DNA from 2 places in the Ornithinibacillus liuyingii genome. Region 2 is predicted to be linked to the other one. Evidence: riboswitches for the same ligand, from Rfam matches in the RefSeq annotation. Region 2 holds a riboswitch; the other holds the start of a gene.
The links. Region 2 has a riboswitch for preQ1 ahead of queF (preQ(1) synthase). Riboswitches for the same ligand answer to the same signal wherever they lie in the genome.
Positions count from the first base shown of each region.

Region 1: another riboswitch for preQ1. It lies ahead of ACSKT4_RS14245 (QueT transporter family protein); the one in region 2 lies ahead of queF (preQ(1) synthase).

Region 1 covers NZ_JBPWOS010000010.1:69,767-81,426, reverse strand. The annotation lists gene ACSKT4_RS14295 (metal ABC transporter permease) at 1-346, shown strand, start outside; gene ACSKT4_RS14290 (metal ABC transporter permease) at 348-1,223, shown strand; gene ACSKT4_RS14285 (EcsC family protein) at 1,315-2,037, shown strand; gene brnQ (branched-chain amino acid transport system II carrier protein) at 2,240-3,589, shown strand; gene ACSKT4_RS14275 (GntR family transcriptional regulator) at 3,628-4,299, opposite strand; gene ACSKT4_RS14270 (iron-sulfur cluster assembly accessory protein) at 4,456-4,752, shown strand; gene ACSKT4_RS14265 (hypothetical protein) at 4,808-5,032, shown strand; gene ACSKT4_RS14260 (catalase) at 5,054-6,673, opposite strand; gene aac(6') (aminoglycoside 6'-N-acetyltransferase) at 6,846-7,286, shown strand; gene ACSKT4_RS14250 (lysophospholipid acyltransferase family protein) at 7,391-7,978, shown strand; gene ACSKT4_RS14245 (QueT transporter family protein) at 8,022-8,507, opposite strand; PreQ1 riboswitch class I at 8,515-8,559, opposite strand; gene ACSKT4_RS14240 (VOC family protein) at 8,753-9,616, shown strand; gene ACSKT4_RS14235 (alpha/beta hydrolase) at 9,668-10,270, opposite strand; gene ACSKT4_RS14230 (flavin reductase family protein) at 10,286-10,897, opposite strand; gene ACSKT4_RS14225 (ring-cleaving dioxygenase) at 10,916-11,660, opposite strand, start outside.
Region 2 covers NZ_JBPWOS010000008.1:198,538-210,197, forward strand. The annotation lists gene ACSKT4_RS12755 (polysaccharide deacetylase family protein) at 1-658, opposite strand, end outside; gene ACSKT4_RS12760 (sensor histidine kinase) at 706-2,034, opposite strand; gene ACSKT4_RS12765 (response regulator transcription factor) at 2,036-2,719, opposite strand; gene ACSKT4_RS12770 (DJ-1/PfpI family protein) at 2,904-3,908, shown strand; gene ACSKT4_RS12775 (DUF2306 domain-containing protein) at 4,637-5,251, shown strand; gene ACSKT4_RS12780 (MarR family winged helix-turn-helix transcriptional regulator) at 5,358-5,777, shown strand; gene ACSKT4_RS12785 (hypothetical protein) at 5,894-6,550, shown strand; gene ACSKT4_RS12790 (MFS transporter) at 6,708-7,994, shown strand; gene ACSKT4_RS12795 (VUT family protein) at 8,163-8,717, opposite strand; gene queF (preQ(1) synthase) at 8,738-9,238, opposite strand; PreQ1 riboswitch class I at 9,335-9,381, opposite strand; gene ACSKT4_RS12805 (DUF5068 domain-containing protein) at 9,550-10,824, opposite strand; gene ACSKT4_RS12810 (CPBP family intramembrane glutamic endopeptidase) at 11,001-11,660, opposite strand, start outside.

The DNA.
Region 1 (11,660 bases), on a different contig from region 2:
GATTGTTGTAGGCATTCAAGCTGTTGGTGTTATTCTTATTGCGGCATTATTAATTATCCCTTCTGTCAGTGCTAGGTATTGGACGAATTCCTTTCGAAAGATGTTAGTCTTGTCTGCCTGTTTTGGTGGGCTCTCTGGTGTACTTGGAACGTATATAAGTGCTATCGGTAGTGGGTGGCCAACTGGTCCGTTTATCGTTATTTTTGCAGCTATATTTTTTATAGTTTCATTAGTATTTGGTAAAGAAAAAGGTATATTAGTCCTACGTCTCGAGTTACATGCTGAGCGTAAGAAAATGAAGCCCCGGCACAATCCAACTAAACTGGATACAAAAGGGGTGAACTAGTATGACCTATACAGCATGGATTATCCTGACTGCTGCTCTTGTAGGGCTTTCATGTAGTCTTATTGGTGTATTTCTTATTTTAAGAAAGATGGCGATGATGGCAGATGCTATCAGTCATACGGTTTTATTGGGTATTGTTGTAGCATTTATGATGACAAGGGAGTTAAATGGTCCCCATATGTTAATTGGTGCGATTATTGCAGGACTACTAACAGCTTTATTCGTGCAATGGTTGAATCAATTAAATATTGAACAGCATGCTTCAATTGGGATTGTTTTTACAACTTTATTTGCTATCGGTGTCATTTTGATTTCGACATCTGTTGGCAATGCTCACCTAGATGTTCAGCATGCATTAATGGGAGAAATAACCTTTATCCCCTGGAATACGATGACACTTCCTATAGTTGGTCAGGTCCCGGAAGCCACCGCTATTTTAGCACTAGTGCTGATAATTGTTTTGATTTGTATAATTTTCTTTTATAAAGAATGGAAGATTACCTCCTTCGATCCAGCACTGGCTGCTAGCTTAGGAATACCGGTAGTGTTTTTACACTATCTCTTTATGAGCCTTGTATCGATTACTACAGTTGCCTCTTTTGATGCTGTTGGGGCTATTATGGTTGTTGCAATGCTTATTACACCTGCCGCATCAGCCTATTTATGGACAGATAAATTGTCGATGATGTTAGTGATTAGTGCACTATTTGGCGTAGTTTCTGCAGTCGGTGGCTATTATATCGCTGCCTGGATAGATACTTCTATCTCGGCATCGATGGCATTTGCAACAGGAATCGTATTCTTATGTAGCTTTATAGGCTCACCGAAGCATGGTTTACTATCCAAGCTAAACAGGCCAACTCGTGTAGTTTCTTGAATAAATTAGTATCGTTTTTCGTAAGTTAGTAAGGTATGATAGTAATAAGATGAAATCGAGAACCTATAGATGGGTGTGCTATATATAGATTATGAAAGAATATGAAAGCAAGGTTTATCATGATTTACAAAAATGGCGGATAAAGCTACTGAAGTCACCGAGTTTTGTAAACCGAATGGGGAAGAAAGCCCAAAATAAAATCAATGGATTGATTCCAGAAAAAGCACATCTAGTTATGACGGAAGCAATTAAAAATATGGTGAAGGCCACCTTAGTTGGATCAGATATGACGACGAAGAAGCCTAAAAGTGGCATGACTTTATATGAAAGAGATGAACTTTTAAAAGAGAAGTTGTCGAAGTATCGGAAAACAGCGACCGTAGAAGGTGCTGGGACTGGAGCAGGTGGTATTTTCTTAGGTCTTGCTGACTTCCCATTATTGTTATCAATCAAGATAAAATTTCTATTTGAAGCAGCATCCATTTATGGTTTTGATACGAAAGAATATGAAGAAAGACTTTTTCTATTACATGTGTTTCAGTTAGCTTTTTCAAGTGATGATAAAAAGAAGGAAACCTTTTTTGTGATTGATCATTGGGACGAACAGAAAGAAAAGTTAGTGGATATGGATTGGAGAGTATTTCAGCAAGAATATCGGGATTATATTGATTTAGTAAAAATGTTACAGTTAATTCCGGGCTTCGGAGCTATTGTTGGGGCGTATGCAAATTATAACCTCTTAGATCACTTAGGAGAGACAGCTATGAATGCGTACCGGCTAAGAAGGTTGACAGAAGTACCAAAGGATTACTAGGCTGAACAGGGGAAGGTAAAAGCCTTTCTTTGTTTAGCTTTTTTATTTGGGAAGTAACTATTATTTTAAAATTGTCTAAAAAATTATTGCAATATATTGCATATTGTCCGGAAAGATAGTATGATGAATTCTCGTGCAAAATGAAGCACAGTAAAAAAAATATAGTCTGATAATTATGATTTTATAACGAGGAGAGAGAGAATTGAAGGATAAGTTACCGAATTCTTCATATATAATAATAGGAGTCATGCTGTTTGCTCTATTTTTTGGAGCGGGCAATTTAATCTTTCCTGCTCAACTTGGACAAGCAGCAGGAACGAATATGTGGCCAGCTGCCGTAGGGTTTCTCCTTACAGGTGTTGGGTTGCCTTTATTGGGAATTATTGCGATGGGATTTTCAGGGAGTAAAGACCTACAGGACCTTGCAAGTAGGGTCAGTCCTATTTATGGTGTATTGTTTACAACCGTATTATATTTAACAATCGGTCCTTTCTTTGCCGCACCTAGAACGGGAGCAGTGGCCTTTGATATAGCAATAGCACCTCATTTGGAGAACAAATCTTCGCTTGCCCTGTTCCTATTTACGGTCCTTTTCTTTGCTATATCCCTTTGGTTTTCATTAAATCCAGCGAAGATTGTAGATCGGGTTGGAAAGTTATTAGCGCCAGGAATAGTAGTGCTACTGGCAATCCTTTTAATAATGGTTATTGTCAATCCAATGGGGAATGCACAAGCACCATTAGAGTCCTATCAAAGCAATGCCTTTGTCACAGGTTTCCTAGAGGGATATAATACGATGGACGCACTTGCCTCGTTAGTATTCGGGATTATCGTAATAAATGCGATAAAGGCTTTAGGCGTATCATCTAGGAAAGAAATTGTATCCGCAACCTTTAAAACGGGCTTTGTGGCGATTATACTTTTAGGCTTAATCTATGTTGGTATTGCATATCTGGGCGCTGTCGGTGTAGAGGAATTCGGGCTATTGGACACTGGGGGATTGATCCTGAGTAGTACTGCAAAATATTATTTTGGTACAGTGGGGACGGTTTTACTTGGTGTAGTGATTATTTTAGCTTGTTTAACTACCAATATCGGTCTAATGACGGCGTGTGCAGAATATTTTCAACGATTGATACCAAGGGTTAGTTATAAAACTCTTGTGATGTTCTTTACGGTTATAACTTTTACCATTGCTAATTTTGGTTTAACGAATATTATTACGTACTCTGTACCAGTGTTGATGTTGTTATATCCACTTGCCATTGTTTTGATGATCTTGGTATTTTTATCACCATTATTTAATCATTCAAGAATCGTATACATGTCTACCATTTCCATAACATTTTTAATCAGTATTTTTGATGGTTGGAAAGTACTACAGGAATCTCTTGGAATAGATGGCTTTAGCCTATTAGAACCGGTTGTATCTTTCTATGAAAAATGGTTACCTTTTTATGATGAAGGACTAGGATGGCTTGTCCCTGCTATCATAGTCATTCTCATAACAGGAATCATTACAAGAATGAGAAAAGTAGCTGTAAATCTATAAAAGAAAGTCGGTTTCCTTACTTAGGAGACCGACTTTCTTTATTGTTGATTAATTGTATTGGATAAATTGAAATCCTTTGAAATATCGAGCCAGTTTTGTTTCATTAAGGCAGAGGCTTTCTCTTTATCCCCATTCTCTATATGATGAATGATAGTGTCATGAACCTCAATGGAGCTTTCGGAAAGTATAATGGAGTTATGGAAGAACAATCTTCGCACATGTGCTTGTAGATTCTCTACTATCCCACTTATGTAAGTGTTATTGGCAGTATCAACAATTAGTTGATGAAAGTGCTCGTCAATGTTTAACGCGGCGTGGTAGTCTTTTTGATAGAGAGCATTGGCAAATTCTTGATTAATATTCTTTAAAGAAGATATCGTTTTATCTGATATATGATCGATGGCAAGCTCTGTTGATAAAGCTTGTAATACGGCTAAAGGAGGTAGTAAATCTTTAATGGACTCTTTCTCTACCTCGGTAACTTGAGTAGCTTTACCGGGATACATTTTAACCAATCCTTGTGATTCAAGTAATTGTAAAGACTCCCGTATCGGTGTTCTACTAACGCCGAGTGCTTCTGCTAGCTCTGTATCATTTAACTTTTCCCCAGGATATAAAGTTCCATCAATTATCCAATGAAGGATTTGCTTGTACGCGCTTTCCTTTGCTGTTGTTCGAACTGGCTTAGAATGATTTGCAGGTACCGGCAAATTATTCCCCTCCTCTAAAAAAACTGTTTATTTCCAGTATACATGAAAACTACTTTTATGAATATGTTGATTTATCACCAAGATGTTTAATTTGTCTTTTTTCGAGAAAACTGAAACAATATAGTAGTAAACATTAAATAAAAGGGGCCACATATTATGCAATGTAAAATAAATCGCAATGCAGCAAAGTATTTGAAGAAAATGCTTGAAACAGAAGAAGCACAAGGAAAAATGATTCGAGTGCTCGTAACCCATCTACATGGTGATCATGCTCATTACGATATTCGATTAGACACACCTTCAGAAAATGATGAAGTAGTGAAAACGGATAAAGATATTGATATCATTTTGGAAAAAGATAATGAGTGGTTAGATGGTGTATGGATTCAGTATTTCTATGTTCCACAGGAAGAATTAGTAATCACTAATCCTAAAAAAGGACATCATCATTAATATTTCTTAAGGCAAGGGCATTAGATCCTTGTCTTTTTTGTTTGGGGAGGGGGGAGTGTTTGGATTGTGGGGAGATGCGCCCAAAATGGGAAAGGATGATCCTGAGGCAAAGGTAGATGTGCCAAAAGTGAGGGAAGATAAGCCCGAAGTGATGGATGATGCTCCCAATGGAAGGAAGATGGTCCCAAAGCTTGGGAAGATAAGCCCGAGTGAAAGTAGGATGCGCCCAAACCGAGTAAAGGATGCCTCCCTAACCTCCCAAACAAAAAAGAGGCACTAGCTAAACTAGTACCTCAAAAGATTAATATGGATCAGCATCGTGGGATTTCTTCATGGCATCATCTACTGCTTCTGGAGCGCTTGCTTTACCTAAAGGACGGAATTCCTCGCCGGCTTCCATTTTCATATCGCCCATTTCTTTTGTTTTAGCAGCGATTCCTTCACGAAGGCGACGTCCATATTCTTCATCAGCCTCTTCTGCTAAAGCAATCATCTTATCTTGGATTCGTTTATCACAAATAGCTAAATCATTCACTAGATTATTGATTAACTCATCTTTTTCCCATTGTTCGAAACGGCGGTATGTTTCACCAGCCTGTTTAGTATTATCTTGTCTTTCGATAGATTCTCTTACAAGATTTCCTTCTACATGTGGGGTGTGCTCGGTTCCAACCTGCTCGGCTTCCTTTAACCCACCTAAGATGGACGGTTCATAGTTAACATGTGGGTTTTGACCTGGTGCCTTATCATTGTGGTAACGAAGCTGGCCACCCTCTTGGTTTGTCGCTACACGTTTTTTAGCTGCGTTAATTGGTAGTTGTAAATAATTTGCTCCAACACGATAGCGCTGGGTATCTGAGTAGGAGAAGGTTCTACCTTGAAGCATCTTGTCATCAGAGAAGTCCAGACCATCTACGAGTACCCCGGTACCGAAAGCAGCCTGTTCTACCTCCATAAAATAGTTCTCTGGGTTCTTATTTAAGACCATTTTCCCAACCGGTAGCCAAGGGAATTGGTCTTCAGGCCAAAGCTTTGTGTCATCCAGCGGATCAAAGTCTAGCTCAGGATGTGGGCCATCCTCCATGATTTGAACAAATAGTTCCCATTCTGGGTAATCGCCACGTTCGATCGCTTCATATAAATCCTGGGTAGCGTGGTTAACGCTCTTTGCCTGGATTTCTGCTGCTTCCTTGACGGTTAAATTTTTGATGCCTTGCTTTGGTTCCCAGTGGTATTTAACCAATACAGCTTTTCCCTCGCTGTTGACCCATTTATACGTGTTAACCCCAGACCCCTGCATCATCCGGTAATTAGCTGGGATACCCCAAGGTGAATAAACAAAGGTCACCATATGGAAGGTTTCTGGAGAATTAGCGCAAAAGTCGAAAAATCTTCGTGGATCCTGCATGTTCGTTACCGGATCAGCACGGAAGGCATGAATCATATCAGGGAATTTCATCGCATCTCGGATGAAAAAGATCTTTAGATTATTTCCAACTAAATCCCAGTTCCCATCCTCTGTGTAGAATTTAATGGCAAATCCTCTTGGGTCACGTGCTGTTTCAGGAGAGTCATTCCCACCAACAACTGTGGAAAAACGAGCAAATACCGGTGTGCGTTTTCCTTTTCCTTGGAACACTTTTGCACGTGTGTACTTAGACACAGGCTCATCACCAACTGTTCCATATGTTTCAAAGTACCCATGAGCACCAGCCCCGCGAGCGTGTACGATTCTTTCTGGAACCTTTTCGCGGTCAAAGTGACTAATCTTCTCGATAAAGTCATAGTTTTCTAATGTAGCTGGTCCACGATTACCGACTGTACGAATGTTTTGATTATTGGTGACAGGATGTCCTTGTCTGGTAGTCAGTGTGTCATCGTGCTCAATATTCGTTTCTGGTGTTTCATTGGATTTATCCATTCTATCGCCTCTTTCATATGTACTTTATTCACAGTAATTATGCTTACCAAGTATGCAATAAAATAATCCAGTTTTTGATAGATATTACAAATAAAACATAGAGGATGGATTAACTAACGATAAAAAGCTATTCTTAGCTTAAATAATATGATTAATAGAGGGGTGAAAAAGCATGGGAACCATAATAGAAGCTACAACGGAACAACTGAAAGACCTTACCAATCTAGCGTCAGAACTATATAACGGAAATAATTCTGAGGCACTTGAAAATGAGTTAAAGCAAATATTAGAAAATTCTAATCATAGATTTCTATTGTATGTAGAGGATGAGCAACCAATTGCGTTTATGCATTTGTCCATACGTACTGATTATGTTCAAGGTTCGGAAACCAGCCCTACAGGTTATATAGAGGGAGTCTATGTGAAGCAAGAGTACAGAAGAAAGGGAATATCAACTAAGCTTTTTCATGAAGGGAAGAAATGGTTTAAAAGAAATGGTTGTACGCAAGTAGGCTCTGATATGGAAGTTGATAATCAAGATAGTTATCCATTTCATATGAGCCTTGGCTTTAAAGAAGCTGGACGATTGATTACGTTTATTAAAGACTTGTAAAGTTGGAAATTCACCATTCAAATTTAATGAAATTAGTATCAGGTAATATGAGTTTGTGGTAAAATATAATAAAAGTAAGTTGATTGAGAATAGAGGATGAAGAAATGTATAAATTTGCTGCAAATGTTGTAAAGGGGTTTCTGAGCCTTTTCGGAAGAATAAAAGTATATCAAAAAGAAAATCTCCCGAAGTCGGGTAGTTATGTTATTGCATGTACACATACTGGATTTGTCGATATTTTATGGCTTGGAATTGCGACATTGCCAACAGAAATTCATTATATGGCAAAGAAAGAGCTTTTTCAAACGAAATTTACAAAGTGGTTAATGGAGAACTTACACGCATTCCCAGTCGATCGTGAGAATCCGGGTCCGAGTGCCATTAAAACACCACGTAAGCTATTAAAGGAAGGGAAGGTTGTTGGGATTTTTCCGAGTGGTACACGATCTAGTGAGGATGTACCTTTGAAACGTGGTGCAGTGACTATCGCTGCGCATTCTGATGTACCAATTGTACCTGCTGCTTATGTTGGACCAAATAATTTTAAAGATTTGTTCAAAAGAATTAAACCGAGATTAATTTACGGGGAACCAATTCAGCTTCCAGAAGGTATGTCCAAAAAAGAAGGTATGGAAGTTTTAATGCAACAATTAGACAAAGAAATGCGAGCATTACAAGATAAGATTAAATAAAAAAGACCTTCACAGTCTAGGATTGTGAAGGTCTTTCTCTATATTATATAAGCTTATTGAAATTTATTCGCTTATTAAGTGCATAAATAATTGGTATACCTATAGCTAGTACTGCGAACTCTCCTACTGCGGTTGTTAACCATGTAAATAGGAATGGTAGCTCTAATGCTAAATTGAGTTCAAATGCAATAATAAACATATTAAATGTAAATACCAATGTATTTGCTATTAATAATGCTAAGATGTTTTTCACATATTTCCCTAATAGGATGATGATACCAAGTGATATGGCAGAATGGGCAACACCAAATACTAAATCATACCAACCTAGCGGTGAGAATAATAGGTTGTATAAAAGTACCCCTATCACAATCCCGAAGAAATATTTCTTATTGAAAACAATAAGATGGTTGAACACCTCGGAAATACGAAACTGTACATTCGTAAATCCGAATGGAACGATTAGCGCTGAAACAGCAATGTACAATGCTGCAATCAGAGCATTTACAACTAATGTTCTTGCTTTCATATTAATCTCTCCCTTAGTTTTTTTACGTGGGATGGTTTCGAACCACGTCTTTCAAGCAACTTATCTAGTATAGTACAACTCCGCAAAAATAGAAAGTTAATTTTACTTTTTCTATAGTATGGAAGTGTTCCAGTAGTAGAACTAATAATAGCGATGACATGGTTTTATTGACAACCGGCAGAAATAGATATTATACTTACATAAAGTAACCTTATTCTAAAAAGTAATATAAGGAGGTTGAGATGATGGAACGAAAATACTTTCAAAAGCCAACCACATTCGTTGGGGAAGTAAACATATATGTTAGTGACCTGCAAAAGTCTTTGGACTTCTATCAGCGTGTCTTTGGATTTCAAATCATGCAGAAAACGGAAAGTAAGGTAATCTTATCCCCAGATGGTGTTCGTCCTATTCTTATCTTGGAACAACCAGAAGAGGTAAGGGAAAAGCAAGCTCGTACAACAGGACTATATCACTTTGCCATATTATTACCAAGAAGGAAGGATTTAGCCAACTTTCTTAAACATTTAGTACAAACAGAGGGGAACTATATCAGACTTGGGGCTTCTGATCACTATGTAAGTGAGGCGCTATACTTTGATGACCCTGATGGTAATGGTATTGAGGTAGCTAGTGATAGACCTTCTGTTTCCTGGAACTGGAATGATGGGACAGTGGACATGGGTACGGTTGCTTTAGATGCGGAGAGTCTGTTGGCGGAGAGTGATAAGGAGTGGGCTGGAATACCGGAGGATTCTGTAATGGGGCACATCCATTTACATGTTGCTGACTTGGAGGCTACAGAAAACTTCTATGTGAACGGGCTTGGATTTGATATCGTGACAAGATACCCGGGAGCATTATTTGCTTCTACTGGTGGTTACCATCATCATATCGGATTAAATGTGTGGAATGGTGTGGAAGCATCAGCACCTAGCGATAATAGTGTTGGGCTACATTACTTTACCTTAATGCTACCAGATGAAGAAACAAGACAGAAGAGAATCGACAGTCTGCGGAACATCGGGGCAGAGGTTGTTCTTATAGAAGATTACTATAGGGTGAAAGACCCTGCGTCTAACACAATTCACTTATGCATTAGTGAATAACCTGTGGATAAGAAAATGAGATCTACTAAAAGCGTAGATCTCATTTTTTTCTTATAAATTATGATACCAATCTGTCGATGCTCTTACCTCACTGACGGTCAATTGGTGACCTTTGTCTTCCCAATGTAATGTAACATCTGCACCAGCATTTTCTAATAATGATTTAAGATCTTCTGATTCTTGGGCCGGACAAATAGGATCATTCGTACCTGCAGAAATAAACACCTTTTTACTAGCTAAATCTGGTAATGTCATTCCTCTTCTTGGTACCATTGGGTGGTGAAGGCTCGCACCACGTAGTGCATCTTGAAAGTGGAACATGAGACTTGCAGCAATATTTGCCCCGTTAGAATAGCCGATAGCAATTATATTGTTACGAGCAAAGCCATATTTTTCAGCAGCTTCACCCAAGAATTCATTTAGTTCTTTCGTACGAAAAATTAGGTCCTCTTCATCAAAGACACCTTCTGCTAATCGTTTGAAGAAACGTGGCATACCATTCTCTAGTACGTTACCACGAACACTCAGGATATTTGCTTCTTTATCAATCATTTCTGCAAGTGGCAGAAGATCTTGTTCAGTCCCGCCAGTTCCGTGCAGTAATAATAAAGTTGGTTTATCGGAATTTGTTCCCTTTTGGAAAATATGCTTCATATGAAAAGCTCCTTTTTATTTTGGTCTTTCGATGGAAAAAATCTCCCCGACTTTAGCATAGTTAGCCCCTGCTAATCGACTAATCGCTGCTAACTTTACAGGGTTAATTTTCCCATCTTCATAAATTTCCTCGTCAATATAATACGTTATGATTTTACCAAGGATTAGGTCGGAACCCTTTTCGCCATCTGCTGCATCTAATGCGATGATTTGCTCTAGCTTACATTCGAATCTTACTTTCGCCTCCTGTACACCGGGTACAGAGATTCTTTCACTTGGGATAGGGGTAAGGCCGGCTATAGTAATTTCACTCTTATTCGATGGAAGAGTGGCGGCGGTTTTATTGATGTTATCAACATTTTGTTCGTCGACGATGTGAATAACAAACTCCCCATTTTCCGTTATATTTCGAGCTGTATCCTTCATATTGCCATTCTTACGCTGAATAGCTAATGAAACCATTGGTGGATTAGAGGATACTATATTAAAATAACTAAATGGCGCTCCATTTAGTGTCCCATCTACTGCTTTTGTTGTGACAAATGCAATAGGTCTTGGAATGATGGATCCAATTAGTAACTTATAATTCTCGCGTTCTGATTGGCTTTCTGGATAAAAGGAAAGCAACACAATCCCCCCAAAAAATTAGTTATCTAAATTTCGAACTTGAATTGGAATCAAATGATCATTTAGTTTTTCCCGATACATTTCATATTGGGAAGGGAGTTTTAACGCTGTCCCCATCGTTTCATACGATTCATCATGTGCAAAGCCTGGTGGGTCTGTTGCGATTTCGAATAAAATTTCCCCATGTTCTCTGAAATAAATGGCATTAAAGTAATTCCGATCTCGTACTGGTGTTACTCCGTAACCATTACTTTCTACATGCTTTTTCCAATCTAATTGATCTGCATCATCTGTTGCTCTCCAGGCGATATGGTGAACCGTGCCAACTCCCATCTGCCCTTTACCAGTCGTAGTCTTTTTTAGGTCAATGATATTTCCGATGGTTCCATGAGATTGGAATCGAATAAGCTCATTTTCCTCCCCGACTTTTTCAAGCCCCATGACATCAACAAGTAAACGTGCTGTATCTTCTGGTTGGGATGATAATAATGTGGCTCCAGCAAAACCTTTAATTGCAACGTCAGGAGTTATATCACCAATAGTCCAATTATTAATCTCACCATCTCCACGCTCTACTAATTCAAGTTTTAAACCGTGAACATCATCAAATGTTAAATAGGTTTCTCCAAAGCGGTTGGATTTAGTGTATATGATGTTAAATTTAGCCAGTCTCTGTTCCCAGAAATCCATGGAGCCGGTAGGAATAGCGTAAGAAGTTACACCTACTTGGCCATCACCTATCTTTCCTTGGTATGCATCTGCC
Region 2 (11,660 bases):
TAAAGATAATGGACTCATCCGTCAGGTATACATTAGAGAACGTATTATTCTCATCATCGATCCATTTTTGTAGCTCTTCTTCAAAAAAGAATGGACTGTATGCTTCATCGTTTTTAAATGCATGCAGTAACTTCTGGTAAATCTCTTCTCTACTTTCTTCCGTATCCTTTACAATATTTTTTTGGTCGATAAATTGGTTGTTCTCTATATCCGGTATAAATATTTTAGATATTTGCATACCGTTGGCCCCACCAAAAAAACTTTCCTTTGTAAATACAATGGAATACACGTTTTCCACCACTGGGTAAATGTCAAAGGATAAATAGAAGGAGGCATTATGACCTTGAGAAAGCTCCTCTGTATCCTCTACCTCTTGGAGAAATTCTTGCTTTGATTTGGATACATAATCATTCATTTTCTTATTTAACTGCTCGTCGTCAAATTCGGGATAATGGATGGCAAGGTGATATGCTTCCTCTTCTAACACTTCTGTTATGATATTAACGCCCGGATAGGCGGATTGTTCCGTTTCAGTTTCCTTCGCGCCTTGTTTTTCTGATGTGTCTGAATCAGAGTCATTACTGGAAAAAACGAAGAATAACACAATACCTAGGATTAACATAATCGGTAATACGAAATAAACTAGTTTCTGTCTCATTTATTAGCACCTTCTAATTCTTGTTGTAAACTCTTCCTATTTACGCCTCATAGAGTGGGTTCACAATACCACGGTAATGATCCTTTCACAATCGCCCCGCCCGTTGCATGATTGGTTACTGTTAGTGCTCCACCGTGGAGCCTGATAATCCTCTGTGAGATGGTTAGTCCTAGACCAGCCCCTCCAGTCAAAGCATTCCTTGATTTTTCCCCACGAAATAGCGGGTCAAATGCATGCTTCAATTCCTCTTCAGTAAATCCCACTCCAGTATCACGTACAGAAAAGATTACTTGTTGATTTGCTTGTTCCAGATGGATGGTGATTTTGCCATGAGGAGGTGTGTGCCGAACTGCATTATCCAATATGTTGGTTATTGCTCGTTCCAACAAATGCGCATCTCCTGTAACTACGACATCTCCCTCTAACCCTGTCCTCATCATGGTGATATTCTTATCCTTTGCACTTGGAGTAAGCGTATCGATGGCATGTTCGACTACTTGCTCCAGGTTAACCTTGTTTTTCTTAAGTTCCATTTCACTGATTTCTGTCTTCTTATAAGTGAATAAATCCTCTACCAAACGGTCTAGCTGTGCGGACTTTTCTTTACATACGGCGAGATACTTTGCTCTTTTTTCTGGCGAATCCGCTATCCCCTGTTCAAGTCCATCTAAATAACCACGTAGGGCAAATAATGGTGTTCGTAAATCATGGGCTACTGCAGCAATGACAAAACGACGATTCTCATCTAATTCTGCCTGCTTACGAAATGATTTTTTCAAACCTTCCACCATTACATTAAATCCATCGCGCACATCTGCTATCTCTGTCACGATAGACTTTGGCAATTCAACATCTAAGTCTCCTTCTGCAATTTGCCTTGCACCTGAGCCCATCCCTTCTAGTGGTTTCAAAATATATTTGCGGAAGGCGAGCGCGCTTAGCAGTAACGCTATGACAAAGCCCAATATCGCGGCAATAGTTTGATTCATTCTCGTATTCGAATAGGAGACGTAAACCCTTCCCACAATCTGACCATCTTCTATAACCGTAACTTGTTCAGACTTCCTGGAGGTGCGTTCCTGATAGGAGCTTGATTCAAAAATAACATCGTCTGATGCTGATTGGATAGATACATCGATCTTACTTTCCTTTAGATGTTGATTGAACTGATCCTGCCATACAGGACTCGTCCAATTCGCTTTATTTTCTTCTACTAGCTGAATCGTTTGCTCCAATTGATTCCTTTGTTCTTCCTTTATGTCGAAACGAAATGATTTTGTTTCCATTACATGTACTGTAACAAAAAACACCCATGGCACTAATGTTAAGAACGTACAACAAAGTATAGTAAACGTCCGAATCCGTATCGTTTTCATGTTATTCTCCTTTAAAGCGATAGCCGATGCCCCACTCATTCGTGATAAATTCTGGCTGATTAGGATCGGCTTCAATTTTTTCCCGAAGTCGACTAATATGGACCCGTACGGTGTGCTTATCGCCAATTCCTTCCCAAAACTTCTCTAATAATTGCTCATAGGAAAATACAAATTTTGGATGCTCTGCAAATAGTCGTAGCAGGTCATATTCCTTCGGCGTTAACGAGATTTTTTTCCCTTCAATCATGACTTCTCTTGTTGATAAATGAATGGTAAGTCGACCATAATCCAATACCTTCATATTCTTTTCCCCTTGACTAGATCTACGCAGCACCGCCTTTACTCTGGCAACAATTTCACCTGGAGAGGCAGTCTTTACAATATAGTCGTCGCCACCTAGGGATAAGCCGCGAATTTTATCTACGTCATCACCGCGAGCACTCAAAAATAGAATCGGAACATCACTTTCTTCACGAATTTGTCTGCATAATTCAAAGCCATTTAGCCCAGGCATCATAACATCTAGAATGAGACAATCAATCGTTCCCTGTTTTAAAACTGCCAATGCTTGTGCTCCATTATTTGCCGTTTTCACATTAAATCCGTCCACCTCTAAGAAATCCCGCAACAGCTCCACAATATGATGATCATCATCTACAACTAATACCGTATAGGTTTCGTTCATTAAAATCCCGCCTTTTCTAAAAAACCCCTACTAGTAGTCTAAATTCAGTGTATCACGTTTCTCATTAGCGACAAGCTAGTTCCTCGTTTTGTGATGGTTTTGTGATACTTATGTAGCATTATTTGAGAAGCTTTAAGTTTATCATTCTCCTTGGAAAGACAACTTTAAATTAGGAGGAATACACATTCATGTTCAAATTGTTTTATTCGATGGATTTGATTTATTAGACGCAATAGCCCCGTATGAAGTCTTTACTTCTGCTGCCTTGTACACAGACAAGCCCATATCAGTAACCTTTGTTTCCGCTGAAGGGAAGCGCACCGTCCCGAGTGGAGATAACCAAGTAGTACTTCAAGCAAGCGCTAAGCTTGATATTAATCAAAAAGGAATTATTGTCGTCCCTGGTGCTTCTGGAACACTTGACCCTACCGGTATGGATTCTATTCCGGCAAAATTACAACAAGCAACTGAGACCGATTTACCTAGACTTTTAGAGGGGGCGATGGAGAACCCTAATGTTGTGTTAGCGACCGTTTGTGGCGGTTCTCTTATCCTAGCGATGGCTGGTTTACTAGAAGGGCGTCACGCGGTTACCCATCATTTAGGTATGAAGCTTTTAGGAGCGACAGGTGCGATTCCAATACAAGCACGTGTCGTGGCCGATCAAAACCTTATTACAGCTGGCGGGGTTACTTCGGGATTGGATCTTGCTCTTTATTTAGTAGAAGGCGAGTTAGGTCCACGTATAGCACACGCCGTAGAGCAGTTATTTGAGTATGAACGTAGAGGAACTGTTTGGAAGGCCGAGGGAGATACTCCAATAGTACAGCAACAAGGAGATCAATCGGAATTACCCAAAGAAACATCTTCTACACAATCAGGAGATGGAATAGATTTTCAAGGGCTATGGGATACAACGATATCCACACCTGTTGGTAAAATGAACGTCCTATTAGATTTAAAGAAGGAGAATAACCGTATAGTTGGTACAGCCAAACAAGGTGAAGAAATCGTAACACTTGATAACCCCGCATTAGACGGGGATTCCCTAACATGGACAATGAAAGTGACTAAGCCAATACGGCTTACCTTAACATTTATCGTTACCGTAAAGGGAAATAAAATGCGTGGCATCGTCAAGGCCGGAATGCTTCCATCATCTAAATTAGTTGGAAAGCTTGTTTCCTAGAAGGGTGAACATGATGTATTCCATTCTCGTATTTTATCCAGGACCTTAACCATTATTCTTAGGGACTTTCTTCGCTCTTCCTTATGTACTAACTAATGTGCAGTCTCAGACAAGGGAACGGGGAGGGCTTTGTTACCAAATGATTACGGATGACGGGAAAAGGGCACTGAGAGGATGCCTCTGTTACCTACATGATGACGAATAAAGGAAAAAGGGCACTGACAGAGCTTCTCTGTTACCTAATTGATCACGGATAACGGAATAAGGGCACTGAGAGGATGCCTCTGTTACCTACATGATGACGAATAAAGGAAAAAGGGCACTGACAGAGCTTCTCTGTTACCTAATTGATCACGGATAAGGGAATAAGGGCACTGACAAAGCTTCTCTGTTACCTAAATGATCACGATTAACGGAATAAGGGCACTGACAGAGCTTCTCTGTTACCTAAATGATCACGATTAACGGAATAAGGGCACTGAGAGGATTCCTCTGTTACCTAAATGATCACGATTAACGGAAAAAGGGCACAGATAGAGCTTCTCTGTTACCTAATTGATCACGGATAACGGAAAAAAAGCACTGAGAGGATGCCTCTGTTACCCTATTGATCACAGATAACGGAAAAAAGGTAACAGAGCGGATGCCTCTGTTACCCAAATGATCCCGGAGATCGTATTCATCATGACTAATCGCCATACATTTTTTAAATTTCGGAGGAGTTATTTATGAGGAAATTCATTCTTACTATTGTTTTCATCATTCCAATCATGTGGGTCTTCCATACGTTTTCAAAGAATTTCATGGTTGACCCTACGTTTGAGAAGTTTCTTGCTAGGAAGGATGACATTCTAACCAATGAATCACTGTGGCTGCTCATGATTCGTATGCATATTTTCCTGGCAATTATCTCCCTTCTTACTGGGCCTATTGGCGTGCTCAAGAAAATACGTCGTACATCCATTCAGGTTCACCGTTGGAATGGGCGGATATATGTCATATCGATTCTATTAAACTTCATACCAGGAATCTATGTCTCTTTCTTTGCTACTGGGGGATGGATTAGCACGGTTGGCTTTCTTATTTTGAATTCGCTATGGCTTTATACAACCGTGTTAGCCTATTGGAATATTAAAAGGAAAAAAGTAAGCTTACACAGTACATGGATGACTCGGAGCTTCTTTCTTACATTTGCCAATATGACTATTTATATAGTCGTACTCATTTTGCATACGATCATGAATATCCCGTATAGCCTTTCTTATACTATAGCAGTGTGGTCATGTTGGATTCTTAATTTACTTTTGGCAGAAATTTTTATTAGGAAGAGGATCTTTTTATAATGGATATAACAGTTCATCTGATCATGCGCCGGTAAAAAGATAAGAATTGACAACTTATTATATCACCTATATATTTTACTAAATGAAATAATTTAGGTGGGATAGCATGATAAACGATAATCTCCAAAACAGCGACCTTATTCACTATATTATAGAAGAAATAATCGATATCCAGAAGCAGTCCCAACAATTTGTCAATCGAATCACGTTGGGTGAACAGCTTACCCAATCCCAGTTAGTGTTATTGTTCCAGCTGAAGAAACAGGATGGAATGAAGGCTACGGATATTGCAGAATTTTTTCATGTTACACCAGGGGCAGTAACAGCAATGTGTGATAAGCTAGAGAAGCAATCATACATTGAACGAACTAAGGACCCAATGGATCGCCGTATTGTAAAAATGGTCCTCACTCCCCAAGGCGAACAGAAGATAAGGGAATTATTTAAGAAATTCCCTGAAAAAGAAATAGAAAAAATAGCAACAACACTAGTACAAGTAAATAAATTAATGTCTACCATTACCTAAACATGCTCTTAAGTAAATCTTAAGGGTATTTTTTATTGACTTCTATATTTAATAAGTATATATTTTAATCATTAAAATATATACTTATTAAAACAATTTAGAAAAGGGGGATTTTCTTGGATAACAAAGCTTCTAACCGCTGCAAAAAGTTGACCAAAACAAGTGGTCTGATTAAAGAAAGGTTACTGGATTACGCCTTGATACGGATTAATGGGGCAGTTACATGTCAGCAGGAACTAGAGTCTGAGAGTTTATTTATTTTAGGTCGTGCAACATTTCTATCTCATGCAACCGTCGGCAAACTAAACTCAAAAGGGGTCTCTACCTTTCATTCATTACACGCTGACGAGATTACCAATATCGGATCCCTCACGTTAACCGAAGGAACAGCTATGACGATCCAGAGTAGTGGGATACTATCAGTCAAGCAGGCGATTACCGCAGATCACTTTGTGGCTAAAGGTGTTGTTAAAGCAGCTATTGTCAAATCCAACTACATCTCCATAGCTTTAACTGGTAAAAGCAAAATTGAAACGCTTCAAGGGAAGCACATAGAAGTAGACTTAGAAAAGAGGGGATGGTTCATTCATAAAAAACAATTAATTTGTTCCGCTATTGTAGGCGAGGATGTAAAGCTTCATTCAACAATCGCCAATTCAATTAAAGGAAGGACAATTCAAATAGGACCTAATTGTCATATTAGACACATGAGCTACTCCGATTCTTATACCCTCCATCCAACATCAAAGGTTGAACAAATACATAAACAATAGTTTGCTGGTACTAGAGTCGACACCTCACATGCAAGTCTCCAGTTATGCCTTATTTTTTATAGCTATACTTTATTGCAAAATTTTTGTAAATTTTTATGCTTTTCCTATTATTCTATGGAATATATTATATAAAATAGAATTAAGGGATGGTGAAATGATGAAAAGAAAATTTACGAAGCAAGAAACGAGTTGGATGTATTATGATTGGGCAAGTAATGCTTTTTCCATGATTATTACTACCGCGATTTTCCCCATTTTTTATAAAGCACAAGCAACAGCAGCGGGGGTAGAGGCGGCAGATTCAACAGCATACTTGGGTTATACCATTGCGATTTTCACATTTATTTTAGCCATGATTGGCCCAGTATTAGGAACTATAGCAGATTATGAAGGTTATAAAAAGAGGTTTTTTGTTAGCTTTTTATTGTTAGGACTTATCTCTACCTTTTCGTTAATCTTCGTACCAGAGGGAGAATGGTTACTATTACTTATCCTCTTCACAATGGCTTCACTTGGTTTAACAGGAGCAAATCTTTTTTATGATGCCTTCATAATTGACGTGACCGATAATAAACGGATGAATAAGGTATCGGCAAGGGGCTTTGGATACGGCTATATTGGTGGAGCTATTCCATTTTTAATTAGTATTGCCATTATCTTGTTAGCCCAAGAAGGGATTATTCCAATATCCAGTACAACCGCTAGTAAAATTGCATTTCTTATCGCCGTAATCTGGTGGGCGATATTTTCTATTCCAATGATTAAAAACGTTAAACAAATACATGGAATTAAGCGGGAACCAAACCCGATTCGTACAAGCTTCCGTCGTCTGAAGGAAACGGTTACATCCATTAGACAATATAAGCACTTAACGATATTTCTAATTGCTTATTTTTTCTACATAGATGGTGTCGGAACGATTATTTCCATGTCGACAGCATACGGAACTGATGTAGGATTGAGTGCAACGGTTCTATTAGTTGTCTTGTTTGTCACCCAAATCGTAGCAGCTCCTTTTGCCATTCTATATGGTAGATTAGCTGACCGATTTTCTGCAAAGCTTATGTTAAATATTGGTGTTTTCATCTATATCATCGTATGTATATACGGCTACTTCCTTGAAACAGCACTTGATTTCTGGATCCTAGCCATGCTTGTTGCTACATCACAAGGTGGCTTACAAGCATTAAGTAGATCGTACTATGCCAAGCTAATTCCGAAGCATAAATCTAATGAATTCTTCGGTTTCTATAATATCTTTGGTAAGTTCGCTTCTGTTACAGGTCCTGTTTTAATGGGGGTTACAACCCAATTGACAGGAAAATCGAATGCAGGTGTCTTGAGCCTAATCGTATTATTTATAATTGGAGCAATTGTGTTAGCCTTTGTTCCTTCTGATAAGAAATTATTAAATGAACAAAATGGTAAACTGAATGTTTCTTAAGTTGTAAACATAATGGGACAAAAAAACAGTCTACTCCTTTCAAGGGTAGACTGTTTCCTATATTATATCAACGGGCGCTTATGAAAGTTCAAGCTTACTAAAAAAAGCACATGATGATGCAATCATTACTTCTATCTTAAATAATAGTTCCAATCCGTCAGCATGATTTTAAGATAGTTTGTAGCTGTTTTTCGTAATTCTCTTCCCTCTTATTTGATAAAACTGATTCAAAATAAGTGCTCCAATCATTTGAACCAACGTCTTTGCCATAATTTGTCCAGCGATGGCGCCCGGTATTGCTGCCCATGGTAAAATATTCGCACCAATTGGGCTTAATCCAATCACGATAAAGACAACCGAATCGAGGAACCCACCTACTAGCCCACTATAGAACACACGCCATGGTATCGGTAGCTTCAGCCTCGTATATATCTCGGTGTCTGCTGTTTCTGCCACAATAAATGAAAGTGCAGATGCTGCTACAATCATTAAGGTATCCCCTAACAGATAGGAGACAATTCCAGATATAATTAATGCAGTAAATATAATCATGTATGTTTTCTTTCTACCGTGTCGCATTTGCACAAGGTCACGTAGAATGAAGGTTGCACCAATAAATAACGTTCCCATTGGTATTATAAACACGCCAAGTACTAGAGGCGCAAATTTTGCCGTTATGACATTAGCAACGACAATGGATAGTAAATATAAAAATATTCTCATGTCTTATCCCCTTCTTAAGATTACCGGTTATCGATTTTTTCTGGATTGAGATCGTGATTCATTAAACGATAATTCGCCATTTCTTCATATTTAGTACCTGGCTTGCCATAATTACACCATGGATCAATGGATATACCGCCACGAGGTGTGAATTTGCCCCACACTTCGATATAGCGTGGATCTAACAGCTCGATTAGATCGTTCATAATGATATTCACGCAATCCTCGTGGAAGTCGCCATGATTTCGAAAACTAAACAAATATAATTTCAATGACTTACTCTCTACAATCTTCTTATCTGGTATATAAGAAATATACATGGTCGCGAAATCTGGTTGGCCGGTAATTGGGCATAGACTAGTAAATTCCGGACAATTGAACTTTACGAAATAATCTCGGTTAGCATGCAGATTGTCTACAGACTCTAATACCTCTGGTGCATAATCAGAGGGATATTTCGTATTTTGATTCCCTAGTAAATGTAATTCGTCTAATCCTTCCTTATTGGTTCTTGGTGACATAAAAAAACCTCCTCGTAAAGTTTGTTACCACTTCACAAGAGAGGCCATAGCATTAATCTATTAAAAAAAGAAAAAACTATGCCCTTATGGACATAGCAATCCATAGTTTTTTATAGAGGGTTTAAGCTAGGAACCTCTCCCGTTCGGGTATGCAATTGATTTCTTTATTATACAACTCCTTGTGCACATGTCAATCTCTATTTTATTAGGCAACCATTTGCTTTATTCCTTTCCTTAAGGAGTCAAAAAAAGAGTAACAGATTTACAATAAATCCGTTACTCTCATATAAACCTGTCAAAGGGTAAAACAATTATAGCTCAAAAGTAGCTGTTTTTCCTTTGGATAAATCTTTTGCTTCCTCACCCCGAATAGGGCCGAATTCTAATTCAATAGGTTTATCCTTCCAAATTTTTTCATACTGCTCTTTGTCTAATGTATATATTTGCAGATATTCACCAGACTCGCCAGCTTCAATCACATCACCATACCGATAATTAAGTAGCATCCCTTGATCGAGAATGTACTGACTTCCATCGTTTACAATTAGCTTTGAACTCATTGATGATAGATTAATAGGCTCTGAACCTTGATTATCAAGATCGAATTTAGCTGTCAGCAATACGATTCCATTATTAAAGTCAGTAAAGCGTGGTGCTTCTACTTCATTAGGTGTGAATTCAGTAATCTGATATCCCTCTAGTGTAACCGTTACATCTCCTAACTGTTCACTTTCTCCAATATCAGACTCTTCCTTCAGCATCTTCTTCTCACCCATATCGTCAGTAGTTACCTTATCCTTATAAAAGGCTTCATTGGCAGCTACCTTTTCAGCGCCTTCTTCATTTAAGCTAAGTTTAAATTTGCCTTCCTTTCCAATCGGATTACCGAAGTCTCCTTTTTCCGCTTCAGCAGCTGGAACGTCTATAGCCACAGTCCCTACATCTAATGCTTGCTGTAAATGGGACTTACCGAATGGATAAGCGTAATAACCAGTTACAGATTCACCAGCTTTTAAGGTGTAATCATTTGACGGTGATAATTTTTCTGGCAGCTGTTCTTCTTCTGGAAGCAGCTCTTTATAATTGTTATAAGCCTTATCCGCACCAGTAAATGACAGATAAAAAGTAGGCATATAATATACATCTTGATCCAGCTCATTCGTCACGGTATATTGTGCAATAATGACACCACCATCGGTCTCATCATTGAAAGGAATATCGAAATTAGTGTGGAAATCATTTAATTCAACCAGTGTATAGGCATCCAATGAAACCGTAACACCGTCCAATTCATGTACTTGTGATTCCTTATTTTCATAAAGTACATTCGCCGTTCCTTCTGTTTTATCCTCCATATAAGTAATTAATTCTGCAAAATCACCAGTAGCCGCTCGATTCGTTTCTTCTGATTCCGCTTCTTCCTCTGGTTCATCTTCTTGAACTTCCTCGTCGTCAACCTCTTCATTATCTTCCTTTGAAACATCTTCATTATCATTAGCTGTCTCTTTCTCGCCACTTCCACATCCACTGACAATAAATAATGCTAGCATCATAGTGACAAGAACCATCCATAATCTACCCAATATTTTCCAACCTCCAAGATTTCAAACTGGTAACAGTGTAACATATTAGGCTTTTTAGTAATATGAGGAGAAAGGATTAATTTATATGGAAGAATACTACAATACTAAGTCTCAAGTCACATTACTTTAGAACGAACCTTCGCAGAGCAAGGAATATTTAATTGAACCTAATGAATAGCCTATAGATCCCTACCATATAAGATCTTTCTAGGATTTATAACAATTAATAGTAATGCGACTATAACATAACAAGGCATTACATATAGTAAAACGTCTAATACATCCCCCGGAATTACCACTAGAGAAAAATTAAACAATTGATGAATGACAATTGGTATCACAAGGTTCTTATTCAGATTGTAGAATAACGTCATCATAATGGAAATAGATAAAATCCCAATCATAAAAAGCACCATGTACTTGATTAAACTGATCCCAGCATATCCCGAGGCAAACCATAGTGGGGTGTGCCAAAATCCCCACAAAATTCCTATTATGATGCCAGATAATAATGGAGAGTACTTTTTTTGTAATTCACTTAAAGCATATCCTCTCCAACCTAACTCTTCCCCTAAAGGTCCCCTTACTAAACTATCTATAAAAGCAATGAGCAATAGTCCGAAGCTCGTAAAGGAAAACGCTAGCGTACCCTGTATATTGGATAGTACTATAATAGCTACAAAGAGGATTAAAACTTGTATACTTACTACATTAATCAATACAGAAGGCCTTATTCTTTCAGCAAATTGTTTTTTTATAAACTCTATTAAACTTACTTCTTGTTGAATTCTCTTAAACAATATAATAAAAGCAAAGGTTGAAGACCATGCAGCGATAAC